4 regions of the Silvimonas iriomotensis genome follow, and region 4 is predicted to be linked to each of the others. Evidence: predicted binding sites of a transcription regulator. Region 4 holds the regulator's gene; each other region holds the start of a gene.
What was found. Region 4 encodes FNR, which switches genes on or off when oxygen is low (the NO sensors DNR and NnrR bind a similar motif). Its sites were predicted from a motif close to TTGATNNNNATCAA; they were not measured.
Positions count from the first base shown of each region.

Region 1: IEX57_RS19900 (biotin/lipoyl-containing protein) is a predicted target of FNR. The motif match lies at 2,916-2,929, and genes of this name have one in related genera.
Region 2: IEX57_RS01625 (bacteriohemerythrin) is a predicted target of FNR. The motif match lies at 2,785-2,798, and genes of this name have one in related genera.
Region 3: IEX57_RS20340 (FeoA family protein) is a predicted target of FNR. The motif match lies at 2,678-2,691, and genes of this name have one in related genera.

Region 1 covers NZ_BMLX01000008.1:160,395-165,549, forward strand. The annotation lists gene aroG (3-deoxy-7-phosphoheptulonate synthase AroG) at 83-1,153, shown strand; gene IEX57_RS19895 (FUSC family protein) at 1,270-2,358, shown strand; gene IEX57_RS19900 (biotin/lipoyl-containing protein) at 2,365-2,850, opposite strand; gene IEX57_RS19905 (acetate/propionate family kinase) at 3,183-4,376, shown strand; gene IEX57_RS19910 (BPSS1780 family membrane protein) at 4,577-5,155, shown strand, end outside.
Region 2 covers NZ_BMLX01000001.1:367,323-372,477, reverse strand. The annotation lists gene IEX57_RS01630 (extracellular solute-binding protein) at 157-2,490, opposite strand; gene IEX57_RS01625 (bacteriohemerythrin) at 2,833-3,315, shown strand; gene IEX57_RS01620 (I78 family peptidase inhibitor) at 3,312-3,608, opposite strand; gene gap (type I glyceraldehyde-3-phosphate dehydrogenase) at 3,866-4,864, shown strand; gene IEX57_RS01610 (methyl-accepting chemotaxis protein) at 5,079-5,155, shown strand, end outside.
Region 3 covers NZ_BMLX01000009.1:62,570-67,724, forward strand. The annotation lists gene gntR (HTH-type transcriptional regulator GntR) at 1-67, shown strand, start outside; gene IEX57_RS20330 (hypothetical protein) at 115-540, shown strand; gene feoB (ferrous iron transport protein B) at 595-2,367, opposite strand; gene IEX57_RS20340 (FeoA family protein) at 2,370-2,612, opposite strand; gene gltB (glutamate synthase large subunit) at 3,128-5,155, shown strand, end outside.
Region 4 covers NZ_BMLX01000001.1:1,128,468-1,133,622, reverse strand. The annotation lists gene IEX57_RS05000 (phasin family protein) at 163-726, shown strand; gene IEX57_RS04995 (hypothetical protein) at 811-1,506, opposite strand; gene fnr (fumarate/nitrate reduction transcriptional regulator Fnr) at 1,519-2,265, opposite strand; gene hemN (oxygen-independent coproporphyrinogen III oxidase) at 2,483-3,880, shown strand; gene IEX57_RS04980 (sulfite exporter TauE/SafE family protein) at 3,918-4,652, shown strand; gene IEX57_RS04975 (response regulator) at 4,733-5,101, shown strand; gene IEX57_RS04970 (hypothetical protein) at 5,098-5,155, shown strand, end outside.

The DNA of each region.
Region 1 (5,155 bases), on a different contig from region 4:
GACGGGCAGGCTACTCTAGCGTTTCCCCTATAAAACATTGCGGTGCAACAAGCTCGCGCACCAGCCACTGCCAGGACCGTTTATGCAATACCAGACCGACGACGTACGTATTCGTGAAATCAAGGAGTTACTGCCTCCGGTTGCCGTTCTGGAAAAGTATCCGGTCACCGAGACCGCATCTGCCACCGCGTTCAAGTCGCGCCAGGCCATCCAGGACATCCTGCATGATCGCGATGATCGCCTGCTGGTCATTGTCGGCCCCTGTTCGATCCACGATCCCAAGGCTGCGCTGGAATACGGCCGCAAGCTCAAGGTTCTGCGTGAAGAACTCAAGGACCATCTGGAAGTGGTCATGCGCGTGTACTTTGAAAAGCCGCGGACCACAGTAGGCTGGAAAGGCCTGATCAACGATCCGTTCCTGGATGGCAGCTTCAATATCAATGAAGGCCTGCGCATTGCCCGCAAATTGCTGCTTGATCTGAACGACTCCGGCCTGCCGACCGCGGGCGAGTTCCTGGACATGATCACGCCGCAATACATGGCCGATCTGATGAGCTGGGGCGCCATTGGCGCGCGTACGACCGAGTCGCAAGTGCACCGTGAACTGGCATCGGGGATTTCCTGCCCGGTCGGTTTCAAGAACGGCACCGATGGCAACCTGCGCATCGCCATGGACGCCATCCGTTCCGCCTCGGCACCGCACCATTTCCTGTCGGTGACCAAGATGGGCCATTCCGCCATCGTCGCCACCGCCGGCAACCCGGACTGCCACGTGATCTTGCGTGGTGGCAAGGAACCCAATTACGACGCCAACCACGTCCGTGCGGCCATGGCTGATCTGGCCGGCGCCGGTCTGGCTGAAAAGCTGATGGTGGACTTCAGCCATGCCAACAGCCGCAAAGACTATCGTCGCCAGATGGAAGTCTGTACCGATGTCGCCGCGCAGATTGGCGAAGGCAACAAGGCGCTGTTCGGCGTGATGATCGAAAGCCATCTGGTGGAAGGCCGCCAGGATCAGGTTGAAGGCAAAGAGCTGTGCTACGGCCAGTCGATTACCGATGCCTGCATTGGCTGGAGCGATACCGAGAAAGCACTGACCACGCTGGCCAATGCCGTTGCGCAACGCCGCGCGCTGGGCAAACTCGGCCGCTAAGCCTTTTCCGCAAGGCGACGACAACAGAAACGCCCCGGTCACGGGGCGTTTTGCATGGTGCCGGCCAGATCAATCCGGTCTGGACAAGTTGCGCTGAACTGTCAATGATTGAAGCCATGCGCGAACCCTTGGTCCCCCTACATCTGCTGGCCCTGAATGCCGATGCGTCCTTGCCGTGGCGGCAGGCTGTATCTTCCGGCATTGCGGTCGGCATTCCCGCGCTGGTCGGTTTGCTGGCGGGCGATGTGATCGGCGCCTTGCTGGGGGCCATTGGCGGCCTGTATGCCACCTTGCTTGATTACGGTGGCACTGCCCGCCACCGGCTGATGACGCAAGCATTCGGCCTGGTGGTCATCGTCGGCAGCGGCGCCATTGGCCTGTGGCTGGGGCCGCATCACATCATGATGTTTGTCTCATTGGCCGTGCTGACCTTTGTGATTGGCTGGAATGATGGCCTGGGGGTCGCGCTGGACAATATTTTCCGCTTTGCCGCGCTGGCATTGGTGCTGTACGCCTACCTGACTGCGCCGCCCGCGGCTGCGTTTATCTATCTGGCGTTCGGCATTGGCGTCGGGGTGATCACGGTGCTGGTCGATGACCGTCTGTGGCCACGCGCATTACCGCGCCAGCATCCCGGGCTGCGCAACAGTTTCCGGCGCATGCGGGCCGGGCATAACGCCGGCATCTGGCACGCGCTGGGCCTGAGCCTGACCACCTGCGCCGCGTTATGGATTGCCCAGCATACGCATTACCCGCGCCCGGCGTGGGTCGCCACGGTGGTGTTGTTTGTCACCCGCCCTGATGGTCTTGATAGCCTCACGCGTCTGTTCCGCAGCGTTTTCGGGGCGGTAGTGGGCGTCGCGCTGGCCTGGCTGGTCAGCCATCTGACACCGCAGGCGTGGGCGCTGTATGGCTGGGCCGTGTTGTTTGCCTTCTTGCGGCCCTTGGCGCTGGCCCGCAATTTCTGGGCCCACTACGCGCTGATGACCGCCATGATCCTGCTGTTGTTTGACCTGATGTTCTACCCCAGCGGCAATCATCTGGCCGGGATCGAGATCCTTGGCATCCGCCTGCATGGCGTGTTGCTGGGGTCGGTGATTGCGCTGCTGGGCATGGTCACCTTCAACCGTCAGGCGCGGGGCTATTTTGTGCAGCAAGTGCGTGATTACACGCCAGCCTGGCTGGGTGGCCGGCGCGGGCCCTGAGCCGTCTCAGCGACGCAGCAAGCCGCGTACGTGGCGTTCCACGTCGGCTTCTTCAATCTCGCCATGGGTGCCACCGGGTGCGACTTCGGCCAGATCAACCCCAAGGCGGGCGGCCAGCTGGGCGGCTTTCAGGCTGACCACCAGGTAATCGCGACGCGGCGTGAAACCAGCCGACACCAGTGGCGGCGGTTCATCGTCACCTTCTTGCACCGGCGGCGGCAGGATCTCCAGCATGTCGCCGTCTTCGTCTTCAACTTCCATCATCAGCAACAGACCGGTGGCTTCCACCTGATCGCCTTGCGTCACCATGAAACGGTCAATGAAACCGGCCGCCGGGGCATGCACCACGATATCTGCCTCACCCGCACGCAGCGTCACCAGCACGGCATCGGCCAGCACCGCTTCGCCCTCAGCCCGGTGCAGCTGGGTGACCACGGCGTGGCCGTCAAATTCCGGGGCGCAGATGAGGTGGGTCGTATATTCTTTTGTCATTATCTTCAAGCTGGTTTTGCCAACCTTTCCGGCGCGCAACCTGGTAAATATCTACGCAAAGCGTATTGATATGTACCAATATTTGCTTTTGATGGCGTCATAAAATATGCATTCGTAGTTTTACTACGTACTCACAGGCGCAGACAGGCCTGTCCGTACCGCAGTATATCCGTTTGCCTGCCCTGAACCGAAAATCGGCGCTGTAATCCAGCCCGCCGCGGTGCCAGGGTTGTTTTCAGGCTGCCGCCTGACTTGCCCACTGGCAGGCCAGACTGGCCCAACCAGCCCGTTGTGGGTCGTGCCCAGGCGCGCGATCCAAGGAGAAGCCCCACATGAACGACCTGATCCTGATCATCAATGCCGGCTCGTCCAGCATCAAGTTTTCCTTGTTCATCCAGACTGCTGCAGATCCTGCATTGCTGTACAAAGGTCAGGTTGAGGGAATCTACGTGGACCCCCAGTTCTCTGCCAAAAATGCCGCAGGTGACAAGCTGGCCGATGAAAAACTGCCGGCCGATGCGCCCCGCAATCACGACTACGCGCTGCGCTATCTGCTCAACTGGGTGCAGGCCCACACCGAAGGCCGCAAGCTGGCGGTGATCGGTCACCGTGTGGTGCACGGCGGTACCGCGTTCACCAAGCCGGTGAAGGTTGATGCCAGCGTACTGGCAGAGCTGGATACCACCATCCCGCTGGCCCCGCTGCATGCACCGCACAACATCGGCCCGATGAAAACACTGGCCGGGCTGTTGCCTGATGTGCCGCAAGTGGCCTGCTTTGATACCGCATTCCACCGCACCCAGCCCGAGATCAACCAGCTGTACGCCCTGCCGGTAGAACTGGCCGAGCGCGAAGGCATCCGCCGCTGGGGTTTCCATGGTCTCTCTTACGAATATATCTCCAGCGTGCTGCCTGATATCGATGCGCGCGCAGCGTCTGGCCGTACCGTGGTGTGCCACCTGGGTAACGGCGCGTCGATGGCGGCCCTGCACAAGGGCCTGTGTGTGCTGACGACCATGGGTTTCACCGCGCTGGAAGGCCTGCCCATGGGTACGCGTACCGGCACCATTGACCCGGCCATCGTGCTGCATTTGATGACGCACCTGAAAATGAACGCGGCCGAGATCGAATCGCTGCTGTACAAAGAATCGGGCCTGCTGGGCTTGTCCGGCGTTTCCAGCGACATGCGCGAACTGCACGCCAGCAGCGAGCCACGCGCCCGCCTTGCCGTGGAGTACTTTGCCAACCGCATCGTGCAGCAGGTCGGCTCGCTGGCCGCCGCCTTGCAGGGGGTTGATGCCCTTGTCTTTACCGCCGGCATTGGCGAGAACGATGACGACCTGCGTCGCCTGGTTTGCGCGCCGCTGCAATGGCTGGGTGTGCATCTGGATGAAGCCGCCAACAAGGTGCGCAGCGGCGAGCCACGCCGCATTTCCACCCCGCAAAGCACGGTCGCGGTGTATGTTATCCCGACTAACGAAGAACTGATGATTGCCCGCCACGCGCTGCGTTGTATTGGCGCCTGAGGCGATCTCTGAGCACACTGAAGGCGCAGTCTGCACTGCGCCTTTTTTGTTTTTGCAGCCCGGGAACAAGTCGTCATCGCGCCAGGTCAACCGGCCGTCACACAGGGTTCACAGCAGTTACCGATACTGCTGAACTTGTCAGAATCCCGTCACAGTCAATACGATGCTGCGTGATAGACGACAACAAGGAATCAGCACAGATGGATAACAACGGGATCATCATCGACAATAGCGTGGAACCGCGCCGTGTTCCGGCCGCTCACGGCTGGACGTGGATCGCTGACGCATTCAGGATGTTTTTCAAGCATTGGTGGCAATGGCTGTTGCTGTGCGCCGTCATGCTGGTCATCTTGTTCGGGATGTTAATGATTCCCGTCGTCGGCATGTTGACCCCCATTATTGCGCCCATGCTGATCGCCGGCATTGCCTGGGCCGCGCATGAAAGCCGCAGCCAGGATCGCGCGCCGGCCTTGCCTGACCTCTTCATTGCCCTGAAAGCAAAAACCCGTACGCTCATCAGCGTGGGCCTGTTGTACATGCTGGGTTCGTTTGTGGTGATGGCGGTGCTGGCACTGCTGGGCAAGCTGATGGTCTCGCCCGAAGAAATCCAGGCCATCCACGCTGCCCAGACCGGCGGTGGGCCGGTGCCGCAACTCGATAGCAGCGGCGTGGTGTTCGTGTTGCTGTTCGTGGTTGGCATGTTGTTCATGAACAGCATTTATTTCTTTGCGCCGCAGCTGGTGATCCTGCGCAATCTGAAAGCCGTGGAAGCCATGCGC
Region 2 (5,155 bases), 760 kb from region 4:
GGGTTCTTCTCTGGCCAGCGCGGTGTGCCGGATTCCCCGACCGGGTGGACGGCAAATGCTGCACTAGCCGCCCAGCACAAGTTGCGTCAACCAGAAGCTTCAATAGACGTAAAAAAACGGCAGCGCAGGCTGCCGTTTTCGCTCAAACAGACCCGATCAGCGATTCACCGCTGCAGCCAGGCGTCGCGCTCCTTCGGCGGGGGTCATGGCTTCGTTGTTCCAGAAATCGGCCACGGCTTCGATCAGTGCCTTTTTCTGGTCGTCCTGCACTGCCATATTGTGTGCCCAGGACGGCACCAGCGTGTTGCGGCTGGCTGCGGCGGTAAAGTCGCGGGAGGAGGCGCGGCCGTAGGCGTCCAGCTTGTTGGTGTCCACGTCGGTGCGGGCCGGGATGCTGCCCTTGTGCTTGTTGTAGGCCAGCTGACCTTCGTGGCTGACCAGCAGGCGGACAAAGTCCAGCTGGGCCTTGCGGCGCACCGGGTCATCCTGACGGAAGAAGGTCAGCGTATCTGCAGCAAAGCTGTACTCGCCGCCCACCGAAGGCGCGGCCCAGAACAGGTAGTCTTCGCCTGGCTTGCGGTTGGCTTCGTCCAGTTCGCCCTTCACCCAGTCGCCCATCAATTGCATGGCGGCGCGGCCGTTGATGACGTCGGCGGTGGCCAGGTTCCATTCACGGCCGACGGAATCGGGCGTGCAGTATTTCTTCAGCCGACGGAAGGTTTCCAGCGCGCGCGCCATTTGCGGGCCGGAGAGCGCGCTGGCATCAAGCTTGCTGAACGCCTGCAGATAGAACTGCGCGCCGCACAGGCCCAGCACCACAGATTCAAACAGCGTGGCGACTTGCCATTTCACTTCGCTGTGCGCCAGCGGCGTAATGCCGGCGGAAACCAGCTTGTCGCACAGCGTGAAGAATTCATCCCAGCTGGCCGGCGGCTGGGTGACGCCCACGCGCTTGACCAGCGTGGCGTTCACCCACAGAACGTTCACGCGCGCCACGCCCAGCGGCGCGGCCACATACTTGCCATCGGCCTGCATCATCTTGTCCAGCACCGTGGGCAAGATGCGGCTCCAGTCTTGTTCTTTGGCCACTTCGCCCAGATCAGCCAGCACGCCTTTGCCGGCCCAGTTCTGGATCTTCACACCGCCAAAGGCGGCGGCAGTCGGCAGCTTGCCTTTCTCTACCGCGGCCTTGAGCATGCCGGGCACGTCCTTGCCGCTATGCATGTCGGCCCAGTGGTGACCCATCTGGTTCAGGCGCAGCTTGATTTCAGCCACGGCGCGCGCACCGCTGGAGGCAAACCAGCCATGCAGCACTTCGATGTCTTCCAGCCGGAAGCGCCCCACCACCGCCATCAGGTCGCGGGCACGTTTATCCAGCGATTCCAGCGCGCGGCGGGCCTGTTGCAGGGCGGAGTCAGACGCCTGGCTCATGACGTTGATCTGTTCAGCAGACTGCGCCATGGTGGTGGCAGCAGAGGTCTGCTCTTGCGTGGCATCGGCAATGCCCTGGATCACATCGGCCATCTGGTCCATACGAGCACCGATCTGCAGCATGTGCTCACGCGCGACGTCGGCTTTTTCAACGCTGGCGGACACCTGGCCGGTGGTGCTTTCCATGCTGTCCACGGCCTTGCGCGTTTCCTTGTTGACCGAGTCGATCAGGCTGGCGATTTCTACCGTGGCGTTGGCGGTGCGCTCGGCCAGCTTGCGCACTTCATCGGCCACCACGGCAAAGCCGCGGCCTTGCTCACCGGCGCGGGCGGCTTCAATTGCCGCATTGAGCGCCAGCAAGTTGGTTTGTTCGGCAATGTCCTTGATCACCACCACAATGCTGCCGATCTTCTGGGAGTTCTTGCCCAGATCGGTCATGGTGCTGCCCAGGAGTTGCATGGACTGGGCCATGCTGGACACTTCGTCCGACACTCGCAGCACGGCTTCCGCGCTCTGGCGCGAAAGGTGCGTGGTTTCCTTGACGTTGCCGTCTACGTCAGAGGCGTTGTCGGCAATGTGGGTGATGCTGACGGTGATTTCTTCCACCGCCGCGGCAGAGGCCGAGGCAAAGTCGCTTTGCACGTGGGCGTCTTTCACCAGCTGCGCAGTCACGCCGGTGAGTTCTTTCAGGCCCAGCGACAGGCTTTCCATATCGCGCTGGACTTCACGGAACGTCACTTGCAGATCAGACACAAAATGATTGAAGGCGTTGGCGATGTCGGCCAGTTCCGGCGCGCCGGAGGCCTCGACACGGGTGTTCAGATCACCGCCCTTTTCCACCAGGGTGGTCAGGGTGTGACGCAAGCGGTTCAGGGGCTTGAGGGTCAGGCCGACGGCGGCCCAGATACCGGCCAGGACGGCCAGCAAAATGACCACGGCCACGGCGGCAATGCCACCACCACTGGTAATGCCAAAGGCGCCAATCAGGCCCCAGGCAACGATAAAGCCGGCAACGACAAGGGCCGCGACCCAAAGGAGAATGCGGTTCTGGATGGACATATCAGGATTCCAGGCTGTTTGTTTCCACTCATGACATACATAGCTGATATTTCTTTTTTTATGTGCAAACCATATCCGGAACGACCATAAAACACCATCTGATTTTTGATATACACAGCATTAGCTTACTAAACAGTGGGTTTTATGTAGCTTTTTCGCCTTTTACCAAAAATTTGCTTTCTACAAATGAAATGTATAAGCAAAAAACTGGTTACCAGAGCCAGTTCATTGTGAGAATAAGCCCCATCATTTCCCCGCTTGTGGTCCGGCCACAAGACCGTGCACCGTGCGCCATTGATACAGATCAAAGCCTGCCCGCGCTCATGTAATCAGCATATCGCCATGACATTTGAGAATCAGATGATGCAAACGCTGGTGCAATGGGATGACAGCCTGTCGGTCGGCATTCAGGAGATCGACGAACAACACAAGGTGCTGGTGGCGCTGCTCAACGAGTTATACGAGGCCATCCACCGCCATCAAGGTCGCGCCGCCTCAGTTGACATTCTGGGGCGACTGGCGGACTACACGCGCATCCACTTCACCGTGGAAGAAAGCCTGATGCGCATTCTGGGCTACCCGGATTATGAAGAGCACAAACAGCACCACGAGATCCTGATCGGTGATCTGCGGGTGTTCCAGGCGCGCGTCCAGGCCGGCGATGCGGTCACCTTCGAGTTGCTGCATTTCCTGCGTAACTGGTTGACCCACCATATCCAGGAGGGCGACACCCGCTACGCCGCGTTCTTTCTGGAGCGCGGCGCGCAGGCCACCTGGCAGAAAAAAGGCTGGCTGGACCGTTTCTGGTCTGGCATCACGGGTTAGCCGCAACTGACGCGCTTGATCACGCCGGTTTCATCCACCTCCAGGTTCAGCCGGGTGATGTTGTAGTCCATGGTGACGGCATCACCGGGCTTGATCACGCGCAGCACGCTGGCACTGGCTTGCTGGCGGAGGGCCTCAAGCTGATCGGGTGCGGCCATCTGGCCAACGCGCGCTTGCACCGCTTCGGCGTGGCATTGTGCTGCGGCCTCTGGCTGGGCGGGCGTACTGGCCGGCCCCGGGTTGCTGGCGCAGCCCGGCAGGCTGCAAGCCAGCACCAGGCCTGCGCTCATCATCCATCCATTTCTCATCATGCCTCCCGGCTGGGGTTGAAGGCTTTCACCATAGCAGAGCGGCACGCCGACGCGGCTACAGCCGGCCAGCGCATCGCCCTCTCCCTCCGCAGATAGACGCGGGGCTCACCGCATACTTTCAGTTGCAACAACCAGGTACTACATTGATCAGACGTGCGCCCGCAATACCGTGCCTGTGCCAGGTACGCGGCGCCCATGAACCTATAGCGCGCGGGTCACGGCCTGGCGGGAGACATCACATGAACAAGATCGGGATTAACGGGTTTGGCCGGATTGGCCGTCTGGTACTGCGGCGCATGCTGGAGGTCAACTCCGGGCTGGAAGTGGTCGCCATCAACGATTTGACCTCGCCCAAGGTACTGGCTTACCTGCTGCGCCATGACTCCAACTACGGCGCTTTTCCCTGGTCGGTAGAGCACACCGACGACGCGCTGATCGTGAACGGCAAGCGCATTGCGGTGTATGCCGAAAAAGACGCGGCCAATATTCCCTGGGGCAAGCTGGATGTGAATGTGGTGGTGGAGTGCACGGGCTTTTATACCTCGGAAGAGAAATCCCAGGCCCACCTGACCGCCGGGGCCCGCAAAGTGCTGGTCTCTGCGCCGGCCGGCAATATGAAAACCGTTGTTTACGCCGTGAACGATGACACCATGACGGCGGCGGACAAATTCATTTCTGTGGCCTCCTGCACCACCAACTGCCTGGCACCCATGGCCAAGGTGCTGGATGACCAGTTCGGCATTCAGGTCGGCACCATGACCACCGTCCACGCCTACACCGGCACGCAAGCGCTGGTGGATGGCCCGCGCGGCAAGGATCTGCGCGCCAGCCGCGCCGCGGCAGAGAACGTCATCCCGCATACCACCGGCGCCGCCAAAGCCATTGGCCTTGTGATTCCGTCGCTGACCGGCAAGCTCAAGGGCCACGCCCAGCGCGTGCCGGTGAAAACGGGCTCTGTGACTGAACTTGTCACCATCCTGGGCAAGAAAGTCAGCGCAGAAGAAATCAACGCAGCCATGAAAGCCGCCGCCAGCGATTCGTTTGGTTATACCGAAGAAGAGATCGTTTCTTCTGATGTGATCGGCTCTACGTTTGGCTCTGTCTTTGATGCCACCCAGACCGAGATCTCTGAGCATGGCGATCTGCAACTGGTGAAAACCGTGGCCTGGTATGACAACGAGCACGGTTTTGTAACGCAGCTGATCCGCGTGCTGGACAAGTTCGTCAAGCTGCAATGACCTTGCCACGCCCTGCCGTGATCAGTAAAAAGCCCCGGGAAACCGGGGCTTTTTACTGTTGTCGCCACCCGCATTGATACGCCACCGCAGGCCGGCGCGCAGGCACGTTCCACATATCCCGCCAGAAAAGCAATCAGGTAAACAGCAGCCTGCAAAATTGCCAAGTCCTGCCGATAATTCCTGAATAGTTGCCAATAACAAATGGAGAGCAATCATGGCTCTGGGTATGCGTACTCTGCAAAGCAAACTGGTCGCGGCAGTCAGCGCGATGGTGATCGTGACTGGCGTGGT
Region 3 (5,155 bases), on a different contig from region 4:
CCACAACGTACCGGAACAACGTCAGCTTGATCTGGGTTTTGAGCTTAAACTGCGCGGCAGCAGTTGATCCGCCGCGTTTTGTTTTCTTTGCCTGATACCGTTTGATTGATCGCCATGCCTGTTTATCCCCCGTTTTCTGAACTGCCGGTTGATACCGACATCCCGCCTTATGGCATTGACGAGCGCACCGAATCAGCCTGGCAATGGCTGCAGATGGTGGGGCAACTGGTGGCCAAAGAACTGGCCGTCATGCCGCGCGGCACGCTGGCGCTGGTGGAAGAAACCGACAGTGTGTACTGGGTGGTGGCGATTGAAGACCAGCTTTACCTTGCCACGGCCGCCATTTTTGAAGGCGAAATCCTGCTGGAGCACGCCGCGCTGCTGCGCACTCTGGCGGCGCTCAGCATTGAAGAATTGACCTACCAGCGCATGGCGCTGGAAGCCTGGTTGCTGAGCCAGCCGACGATGCGGCTGGCCGATACCAAACGCCTGCAGATGTGGGATACCTTGCCCAAAGCCGGTGGGGCGGACTGGGAATAAAAGCGGCGGCAAAACCGCCAGTCTCCAGAGGGTGGTCAGGTGCTGACCAGCGACTCAGAACCACCCGCCAATCAGCCGCGTGCCTTGATAAAACACAAAGCACAACACCCACGCCAGCCCCAGTGACCACGCCACCGAACCGGCTGTGAACCACGCGCTTTTTGATTCTTTGTGCATGGTGGCCACGGTGGCCACGCACGGCACATAGATCAGCGTGAACAGCATGAACGAGATGGCCGAAACCGGGTCCATGCTGCTGGCCAGGTGGGCGGAAAGCGCGTTGCCTTGCATGCCGGTAATCACCGACAGCGCCCCCAGCACCACTTCTTTGGCGACAAAGCCAAAAATCAGCGCAATCGACATCTCGGAATGAATACCGATCGGCGTCAGTACCGGTTCGAGCACGTTTGCCACCATGGCGGCGTAGCTATGGTGCTCGTTCGGGTAATGCGTCAGGAACCACACCAGCAGTACGCCAGCGACAATCATGGTTGAGGCGGTACGCAAAAACGCCCGGGTTTCGCCCCAGCCGCGCAGGCGAATCTGCTTGAAGAGCGGCAGGCGGAAGGGCGGCAGTTCCAGTGCAAAAGGCTCGGATGAAGTAAAGCGCTTGCGCAGCAGCCAGGCCGTGCCCAGGGCGATCACGATACTGGCCAGATACAGCCCCAGCAGTACCCACGGTGCCTGGGCCGGGGTGAACAGCGCGGCGCACAGGAACAGGAAAATCTGCAACCGGGCCGAGCACAGCGCAAACGGGATGGTCAGCATGGTCAGGCGCCGGGCCTTGGGGTCGCGGATCACGCGGGTGCCCATCAGCGCCGGCACATTGCAGCCAAAACCCATCATCAGCATGACAAAGCCGCGGCCATCCAGACCCAGGCGCGCCATCAGGCCATCCATCATGAAAGCGGCGCGGGCGAAGTAGCCGGAGTCTTCAATCACCGCCATCAGCGAGAAAAACAGGAAGATCAGCGGCGCAAAGGTCAGCACGGTGCCAACGCCGTCATACAAGCCATCCAGCAAGGCGCCGCGCACAATCTCGGGCGCACCGGCCAGTGCGGGTTCCAGCCACGTTGACTTGACCCAGTCGATGCCGCTGCCCAGCAAGTCTTGCAGTGGCGTGCCAATGGCGAATGTCAGCTGGAACAGGATAAACATGGTCAGCACAAACAGCGGCAGCCCCAGCGCCGGGTGCAGAATCCAGCGGTCGATCCTGGCGGTGAGGCTGGCTGGCATGGTGGGCGGGCGGCTGACGTGGTCATGGTGCAGACGGGCTTCGGCCTCATGAAACGCCGCCGCCGGCTGCAGCTGGGTGAAGTCGAGATTGACTGCTCGTTGCTGGCCGGCCAGATGAGACAGGGTCTGTTTCAATTCGGGGATGCCATCGCCGCGCTTGGCTGAAACCAGCAGCACCGGGCAGCCCAGTTGCTGCGCCAGCGCCGCAGTATCAATGGTCATGCCGGCGCTACGGGCTTCGTCGGCCATGTTAAGCGCCACAATCATCGGCGCGCCCAGGGCCTTGAGCTGCAGCGCCAGGCCCAGTTGCCGGTCCAGCTGCGTGGCATTGAGCAAGACGATGACGCCGGTCAGCGGCGTGCTGGCCAGAAAAGACTGGGCGATCCGTTCATCTTCGGCGCCGCCCGATAAATCGTAGATGCCGGGCAAGTCCACCATCTGCACCATTTTGGCGCCCAGCAAGATGCGGTGGGTGGCCAGATCAACCGTCAGCCCCGGCCAGTTGGCCACGCGGGCATTGCCGCCGGTAATGCGGTTGAACAAGGTGGATTTGCCCGTATTGGGCATGCCGACCAGCGCGATGCGTTGCATGTTCACGCCTCCCGGGCGAGGAGGGCTTCCACGTCGATGGCGCGGGCATGTTCGCGCCGCAGCATGAGTTCAGTACTGCCGATGCGCAATTGCAGCGGGCCACCCAGCCAGCCGCGACGCAGTACCGTGACCTCGCGGCCAGGGCGTAAACCCAGCGCGCAAAGACGCTGTGTCAGCTCATCAGGAGTATGTAGTTTTAATACGCGGGCGGGGGTTTCCAGCGACAGCTCGAACAGGGGGCACATGCTGCATCTCGCTTTCAAGAATCATTCTCATTATTGAAGCATGATGACTGCATGAATTCTGTGTATTGATACCTATCAAGCACTTCATTGCGCAGGTAAAAATCACGTTCGCATAACAGATGTAGTTTGCTGATTTGTGACTGACACAAAACATACATGAAATTATGTAGTCATTGTCTTCTGACAAACATACAACGGTTTCCCGACGGACGTGCCGCATTTGCACCGTTTTCTGTCATTTTTTCGAAAAAATGCCTCTGATCAGGGCAGAATTTCTGGCAATATGATTGCCATTTTGTGCGCTGCGTTATACCAACGCGCTCGCGCACCGTGCGCTGGCTACCCCGCCAGCCTAGTCGACGCCAGCTCCGTGAGATCCGGACTAGCCGCTCGACCCCTGTAGATGATTATCGAATTATCGGAACCAGGCTGACGCAATGTCGGCCTTTTTTGACCTGTGCGTCGCCCGCACGTTGATGTGGATCGGGTGCGCTTAGCCAGAAGGAAAGACCGTGATGGATCACGTGATGCCCCAGCAGCAGGGGTTGTACGATCCCGCACACGAACACGACGCCTGTGGCGTTGGTTTCGTCGCCCATATGAAGGGCCAGAAGTCTCATTCGATCGTCGAACAAGGGTTGTTGATCCTGAAAAATCTGGATCACCGCGGCGCCGTTGGCGCTGACCCGCTCCAGGGCGACGGCGCCGGTATTCTGATCCAGATTCCGGATGCGCTGTTCCGCGAAGAAATGGCCCGCCAGGGCGTGACCTTGCCCCCGTACGGTGAGTACGGTGTGGGTATGGTGTTCCTGCCGCAGGAAGCCGCCTCGCGCAATGCCTGTCAGGAAGAAATCGAGCGTGCCGTCCGTGTGGAAGGCCAGGTGGTGCTGGGCTGGCGTGATGTGCCGGTCGACCGCGAGATGCCGATGTCCCCGACCGTGCGCGCCAAAGAGCCGGTCATCCGCCAGATCTTCGTGGGTCGCGGTCCGGACGTGCTGGTTACCGATGCCCTGGAACGCAAGCTCTACATCATCCGCAAGTCGGCCAGCCACGCGATCCGCCGCCTGAAGCTGACTCACGGTCACGAATTCTATGTCCCATCGTTCTCGGCCCGTACCGTGAACTACAAGGGTCTGCTGCTGGCCGATCAGGTTGGCGAGTACTACCGCGATCTGGCCGATGCCCGTTGCGTTTCCGCACTCGCGCTGGTTCACCAGCGTTTCAGTACCAACACCTTCCCGACCTGGGATCTGGCACACCCGTTCCGCATGATTGCCCACAACGGTGAAATCAACACCGTGCGCGGCAACGTGAACTGGATTACCGCACGTGAAAAGGCGATCAGCTCGCCGGTGCTGGGCAAGAGCCTGGAAAAAGTATGGCCGCTGATTTACCCGGGTCAGTCTGACTCCGCGTCGTTTGATAACGCGCTGGAACTCTTGGTCATGGGCGGCTACACGCTGGCTCAGGCCGTGATGATGATGATCCCGGAAGCGTGGGAAAAGCACACGCTGATGGACGACAACCGTCGCGCCTTCTACGAATACCATGCCGCGATGATGGAGCCGTGGGACGGCCCCGCCGCCGTGGCGTTTACCGATGGCCGCCAGATTGGCGCCACGCTGGACCGTAACGGTCTGCGTCCGGCCCGTTATCTGGTCACCAACGATGATCTGGTTGTCATGGCGTCTGAATCCGGCGTGCTGCCGATCGAAGACAGCCGCATCAACAAGAAGTGGCGCCTGCAACCGGGCAAGATGTTCCTGATCGATCTGGAACAAGGCCGCATTATTGATGATGGCGAGATCAAGTCCTCGCTGGCCAATGCCCGTCCGTACAAAGAGTGGATTGGCAAGATCCGCATCAAGCTTGATGAAGTGCAAGACGCGACCGAACTGCCGGGCGCGCCCTGTTCGACCGTGCTCGATTGCCAGCAAGCGTTTGGCTACACCCAGGAAGACATCAAGTTCATTCTGGAACCGATGGCCAAGCTGGGCGAAGAAGGCACCGGCTCGATGGGTAACGATGCCGCGCTGACCGTGTTGTCCAACAAGGCCAAGCCGCTCTACGCCTACTTCAAGCAACTGTTTGCGCAGGTCACCAACCCGCCGATCGACCCGATCCGTGAAGATCTGGTGATGTCGCTGGTGTCGTTCATTGGTCCCAAGCCCAACCTGCTGGACCCGTCTGACATCAACCCGCCGATCCGTCTGGAAGTCTCGCAGCCGGTGCTGTCGGCTGGCGATATCGAGAAGATCCGCCACATCGGCAAGTACACTGGTGGCAAGTTCCGCTCGCACGAACTGGACATCTGTTATCCGGCCGCCTGGGGTCCGGCAGGCATTGAAGCCCGCCTGGCGTCGCTGGCTGCGGAAGCGGAAGATGCCGTCAAGAGCGGTGCCAACATCCTGATCGTGTCTGACCGCAAGATGGATCGCAACAATGTCGCGATCCCGGCCCTGCTGGCGACCTCCAGCATTCACCTGCACCTGGTGAACGAAGGCCTGCGTACCAGCACCGGTCTGGTGGTGGAAACCGGCTCT
Region 4 (5,155 bases):
AATCAAACAACTGTTTGATCCTGTTTATAAAAAAACGACCGTCAGGTCGTTTTTTTTCGTGCTGGATTTTTCTGATGCATTGCACAAAATAAGGTTGACATATGAATGCATTCTGCCAGAATGCCCTCAAATGTTGCATTGCACAACCACTTAGGAAAAATCATGACGCTTGGTACCAACCGTTTCGCCGAAGAGTTTTCCCGCGCTCAACAAGTCGGGATCGAACAGTCTCTGGGTTTTGCCCGTACCGTCCTGACCGGTACAGAGCGCCTCTGGGCGGTGCAACTGGGTTTTGCCCGTGCACTGTTGTCTGACAACGAGCACGCTGCCAAGTCCCTTGCTGGTGCCAAGGACGCGAATGAAGCGCTGGCCGTTCAGCGCGAACTGGTCGAACCCGTGACCGAAAAAACCACCGCCGCCTGGCGCGAAGCCGTGGGCATTGCCCATGCCACCCAGAAAGAACTGGGTGAACTGGTGGAAAAACATCTGAAGCAAACCAGCGAAGAAGTACTGGCTGGTCTGGACAAGCTGGCTGAACAATATCCGGCCGGTGCCGCAGGTGTGAAGAGCCTGCGTCAAGGCGTGGCCACCACGTTTGATGTGTACGATTCCGCGATCGCCGCAACCCGCAAGCAAAGCGAAGAGTGGCTGGCTGCGACCGTGCAGAACATCAACAAGGCCAGCTCTACCGCTGCAGCCAATCGCCGCAAGGCCGCTGCTGCCTGACCTGTTTACTAGCGCATATCTGCCGATTGCGTTAACGGCCCCTTCATAAGGGGCCGTTTTTTATTTGGGCCGACACTGTGTGAGTCAGGGTTTGGGGTTGACCGCCTGCGCGGCCAGGAACCAGTTGGCCAGTTGGCGGGCCGGGGATTCACGGGTCAGCGGGTTGAGTAGCAGGGCGCATTGATCGGCAAACCAGGGCTGGAACGGCCCGGTATCAATGGCCAGATAGCTGCGGGCATCGTCTTGCAGGTGCGTCAGGCTGTGGTCGATCAGCGTTTGCCAGGATTGCAGATCAAACGAACTGGCACCCGGTTGCTGCAAGGCATGCAGCAACCATTGCCAGACAGATTCAGACTGCGCCAGCCAGCCGCTGGCAATGCTGTTCAGAAAAGCACCGGCCCCAGGGCCGCCGGCGTGAAGCCAGGCTTTGGGAAACGGCGGCGCCAGCGCATCCAGTACCGGCGTGGCCAGGGCGAAATCATCATGGTTGCCACCCGCGGCAACCATCCAGCCCATGGTTTTACCAAACGGATTGTGCAGATTGACCGCCAGGTCCAGAAGGCGCCAGCCACCTTGCCGGGCAACGGCCAAGTGTTGCTGGTAAGCAGCCATATTGCCCGGATTGATCAGCACCAGCGTGCTGTCTGCCGTGGGGGCGGGCGGAAGCGCTGCCGCCGCCTCCGCCGGGAATACAGGCAGCCCCAGCCCGGCCTGTCCCAGGCGTTCAAGTACGGCAGAGGCTTGTGCGGCAGGGGCAATCAGGCAGAGCTGGGCGATCATGGGGGCGCGGGGTCAGTTGCCCTGGCAGCTATTCATCAACTGCTTCAGGCCTTCGATGTCTTTGAGTTCAATCAAACGGTTCTGTACCCGCAGTAAACCCTGGTCCTGGAAGCGTGACAAGGTGCGGCTGACGGTTTCCAGTTTCAGGCCCAGATAGCTGCCGATTTCTTCACGCGTCATGCGCAAATGAAAACTGTGCTGCGAGTAACCGCGCAAGGCAAAACGTTGTGACAGGTTCAGCAGGAATGCCGCAATGCGCTCCTCAGCCTTCATGTTGCCCAGCAACAGCATGACGCCATGATCGCGGACGATCTCGCGGCTCATCAGGCGGTACAGGTGGCGCTGCAGCGAGGGAATGCGGCGCGACATGTTTTCCATTTCATTGAATGGCAACTCGCACACTTCGCTGTCTTCCAGTGCCACCGCATCGCAGGTGTGGTGCTCGGTGCTGATGGCATCCATGCCGATCAGTTCACCGTTCATGTGAAAGCCCGTGACCTGCTCCCGGCCATCTTCAGAGACAACACTGGTCTTGAAAAAACCCAGGCGCACAGCGTAAAGCGAGTGAAACGGTTCGCCGGCCCGATAGAGCGCTTCGCCCCGCTTGATCGGGCGGCCCTGGCTGACAAGCTGGTCGACCTGACGCATTTCATCGGGAGAGAGCCCGACAGGCAGGCACAGTTCGCGCAGGCTGCAACTGGAGCAGGCATGGCGCAATTGCTTGAGACCGGTTTCACGTAACTGGATAGGTGAGAGCATGGTTGTTTTTCCACTTGGACTTCAGATAATTGCCTGCAGGCCAGAGCCAAAGTCACGGTTGGGGCTGGTCTGTCAGAAACGGTCGGTCGCTGAGGGCATCTATTAATTACATGTGCGAAGTAGATGCGAGCATCATGCGATTTGCTTTGATCTGTATCAAGTAAATATCTCCAGGGTGGAGGCAAACTGTTTACCCTGAATTTTCAGGGCAGGACAAATGCATACAGCCGCCTACATCCAGCAAGTCGAGTTCGATCGCCCCCTTGTCGAACGCTACGATGGCCAGGGGCCTCGCTACACCTCATATCCCACTGCTGACCGCTTTGGTCCGCTGAGTGTCGACGCCTATGCCGCGTCGCTGCAGCAGTCCCGCGTGGGGGAGGCAGACCGCCCGGCATCGCTGTATTTTCATCTGCCTTTTTGCAATACCGTCTGCTACTACTGCGCCTGTAACAAGATCATCACCAAAAATGAAAGCAGGGCAGTTGAATATGTCGAATATCTTAAAAAAGAAATTCGGCTGCTGGCAAATATATTGCCATATACCATGAAGGTTGGCCAGATTCATTTTGGCGGTGGTACACCTACTTTTTTGCCGGAAGCACAACTTGCCGATTTGATTTCAGAAATCAATAAGAATTTCCATATTTTGCCAAATGGCGAATATTCGATCGAAATTGATCCGCGCAAATTGCAGCCCGCCAAAATCAGCCTCCTGGCCCAGGCCGGTTTTAACCGCATGAGTGTTGGCGTGCAGGATTTTGACGAGCGCGTGCAGCGCGCCGTGAACCGCGTGCAGAGCGAAGCGCAAACCCGTATGGTGATCGACGCCGCGCGCAGCATGGGTTTCCGCTCGGTCAGCATTGATCTGATCTACGGCTTGCCGTTCCAGTCGGTGCAAAGTGTGTTGCGCACAATCGACCGGGTTCTGGCAATCAGGCCAGACCGACTTGCGCTTTATAATTATGCGCATTTGCCTGAAAGATTCAAAACACAACGGCAAATGGATGCCAGTGCATTGCCGGGGGCATCAGAAAAACTCGATATCCTGCAATCTGCAATTGAGCGGCTTACCGAGGCCGGATATGTCTATATCGGTATGGATCATTTTGCATTGCCGGATGATGATCTGGCCGTAGCGCAAAGGCGTGGCACTTTGCAGCGCAATTTCCAGGGTTATTCAACCTGGGCGGAATCTGATTTATTGGCATTTGGCGTTTCCGGTATTGGCAAAGTGGGCGCCGGTTATTTCCAGAACGCCAAAGAGATCGAACAGTACTACGCCATGCTGGATGAAGACATCCTGCCCATCGTGCGGGGGTACGAGCTGAACCGCGATGATCTGTTGCGGCGATCGGTCATTCAGGGGCTGATGTGTCGCTTCAATCTGGACTTCGGGCAGGTCGAAACCGCCTGGCTGGTGGATTTCAAAACCTACTTTGCGCCTGAACTGGCGGTGCTGGACGCCATGATGCGCGATGACTTGCTGATCATTTCGCCCGAAGGCATCGAGGTTACGCCCAAGGGACGCATGCTGATCCGCTCCATTGCTATGGTGTTTGATCGCCACTTGCGTGAGAAAACTACCGCCGCGCGCTACTCCCGCCTTGTCTGATGCATTGATCTGCCAGGTTTTGCGGTAAGCTTGCCGCTTGTCTGTCGCCGTTCTGGTGGCTGGGTCTGGCGTGCTTTTCCTAGCGGGATCATCCTTGCACGACTTCGACGTTTTTGCGTTCTTGCTGGCAGGCTTTCTGGGCGGCGGACATTGCTTTGGCATGTGCGGCGGCGTCGTTGCCGCGTTCAGCTTGCAATTGCCACCCGGCCCGCGCCTGCGTTATCACCTGGGTTTCAATCTTGGCCGCCTTGCCGGCTATACGCTCATCGGCGCGCTGGCCGGGGCGCTTGGCGCGCTGCCGTTTCTTGTTTCCCTGCAGTCCATCAAGCTGGTGCTCTATGTGCTGGCCAACCTGTTGCTGATTGGCGTCGGGCTGTATCTGGCCGGCTGGTTTTCCTGGATTGTGCATATCGAAACCGTTGGTCGGCCCGTGTGGCGATTTTTGCAACCGGTTTTGCGTCGTCGCTTACCAGTCAGGCGCTGGCCTGACACGCTGATCGTGGGGGCGCTCTGGGGATGGTTGCCCTGTGGTCTGGTTTATACGGCCAGCTTGTCAGCTTTGTCCTCTGGCGGGGTCGGGCAGGGCGCCTTGATAATGCTGGCATTCGGGCTGGGTACGCTGCCAAACCTGTTGTTGATGGGGCAGGCCGCAGGCCGGATTTTGCAGTGGATAAGAAAGCGATTTGTCAGGGTGTTGGCAGGGTTGCTCTTTATTGCATTTGGCATATATCGGCTGCTTTCAGTGCTGCTATTTAGTCATATGGTGCTTTGAGAGACTATTCAGGGCGAGATAACTTCACTAAAATCTGTCAGCTTAGGCCTTTTGCCTCGTTGAATAGCCCGGAATGCCGCATGCCAACGCCGATACTTGTCGTCGACGATTCATCCATAGCACGCAAGATGCTGATCAAAGCTTTGCCCCCCACGTGGGACGTGGAAATCACGCAGGCCAGTAATGGCAACGAGGCGGTCGCGGCCTATCGCGCGGGCAAGGCCGACGTGATGTTTCTGGATCTGACCATGCCGGACATGGACGGCTATGCCGTGCTGGAAACCCTGCAAAAAGAAGGTTTGAATTCCTTTGTGGTTGTTGTAACCGCAGATGTGCAAACGTTGGCGCGCGAGCGCGTACGCGCCCTGGGCGCTGCAGCCTTCGTCAAAAAGCCGGTTGATCCGGCCAGTATTGAGGCGGTGTTGCGCGAGTACGGAATCAAGCTATGACTGTTATTGCCTTGACGGAAGATCAGCGCGACGCGCTGCAGGAAATCACCAACA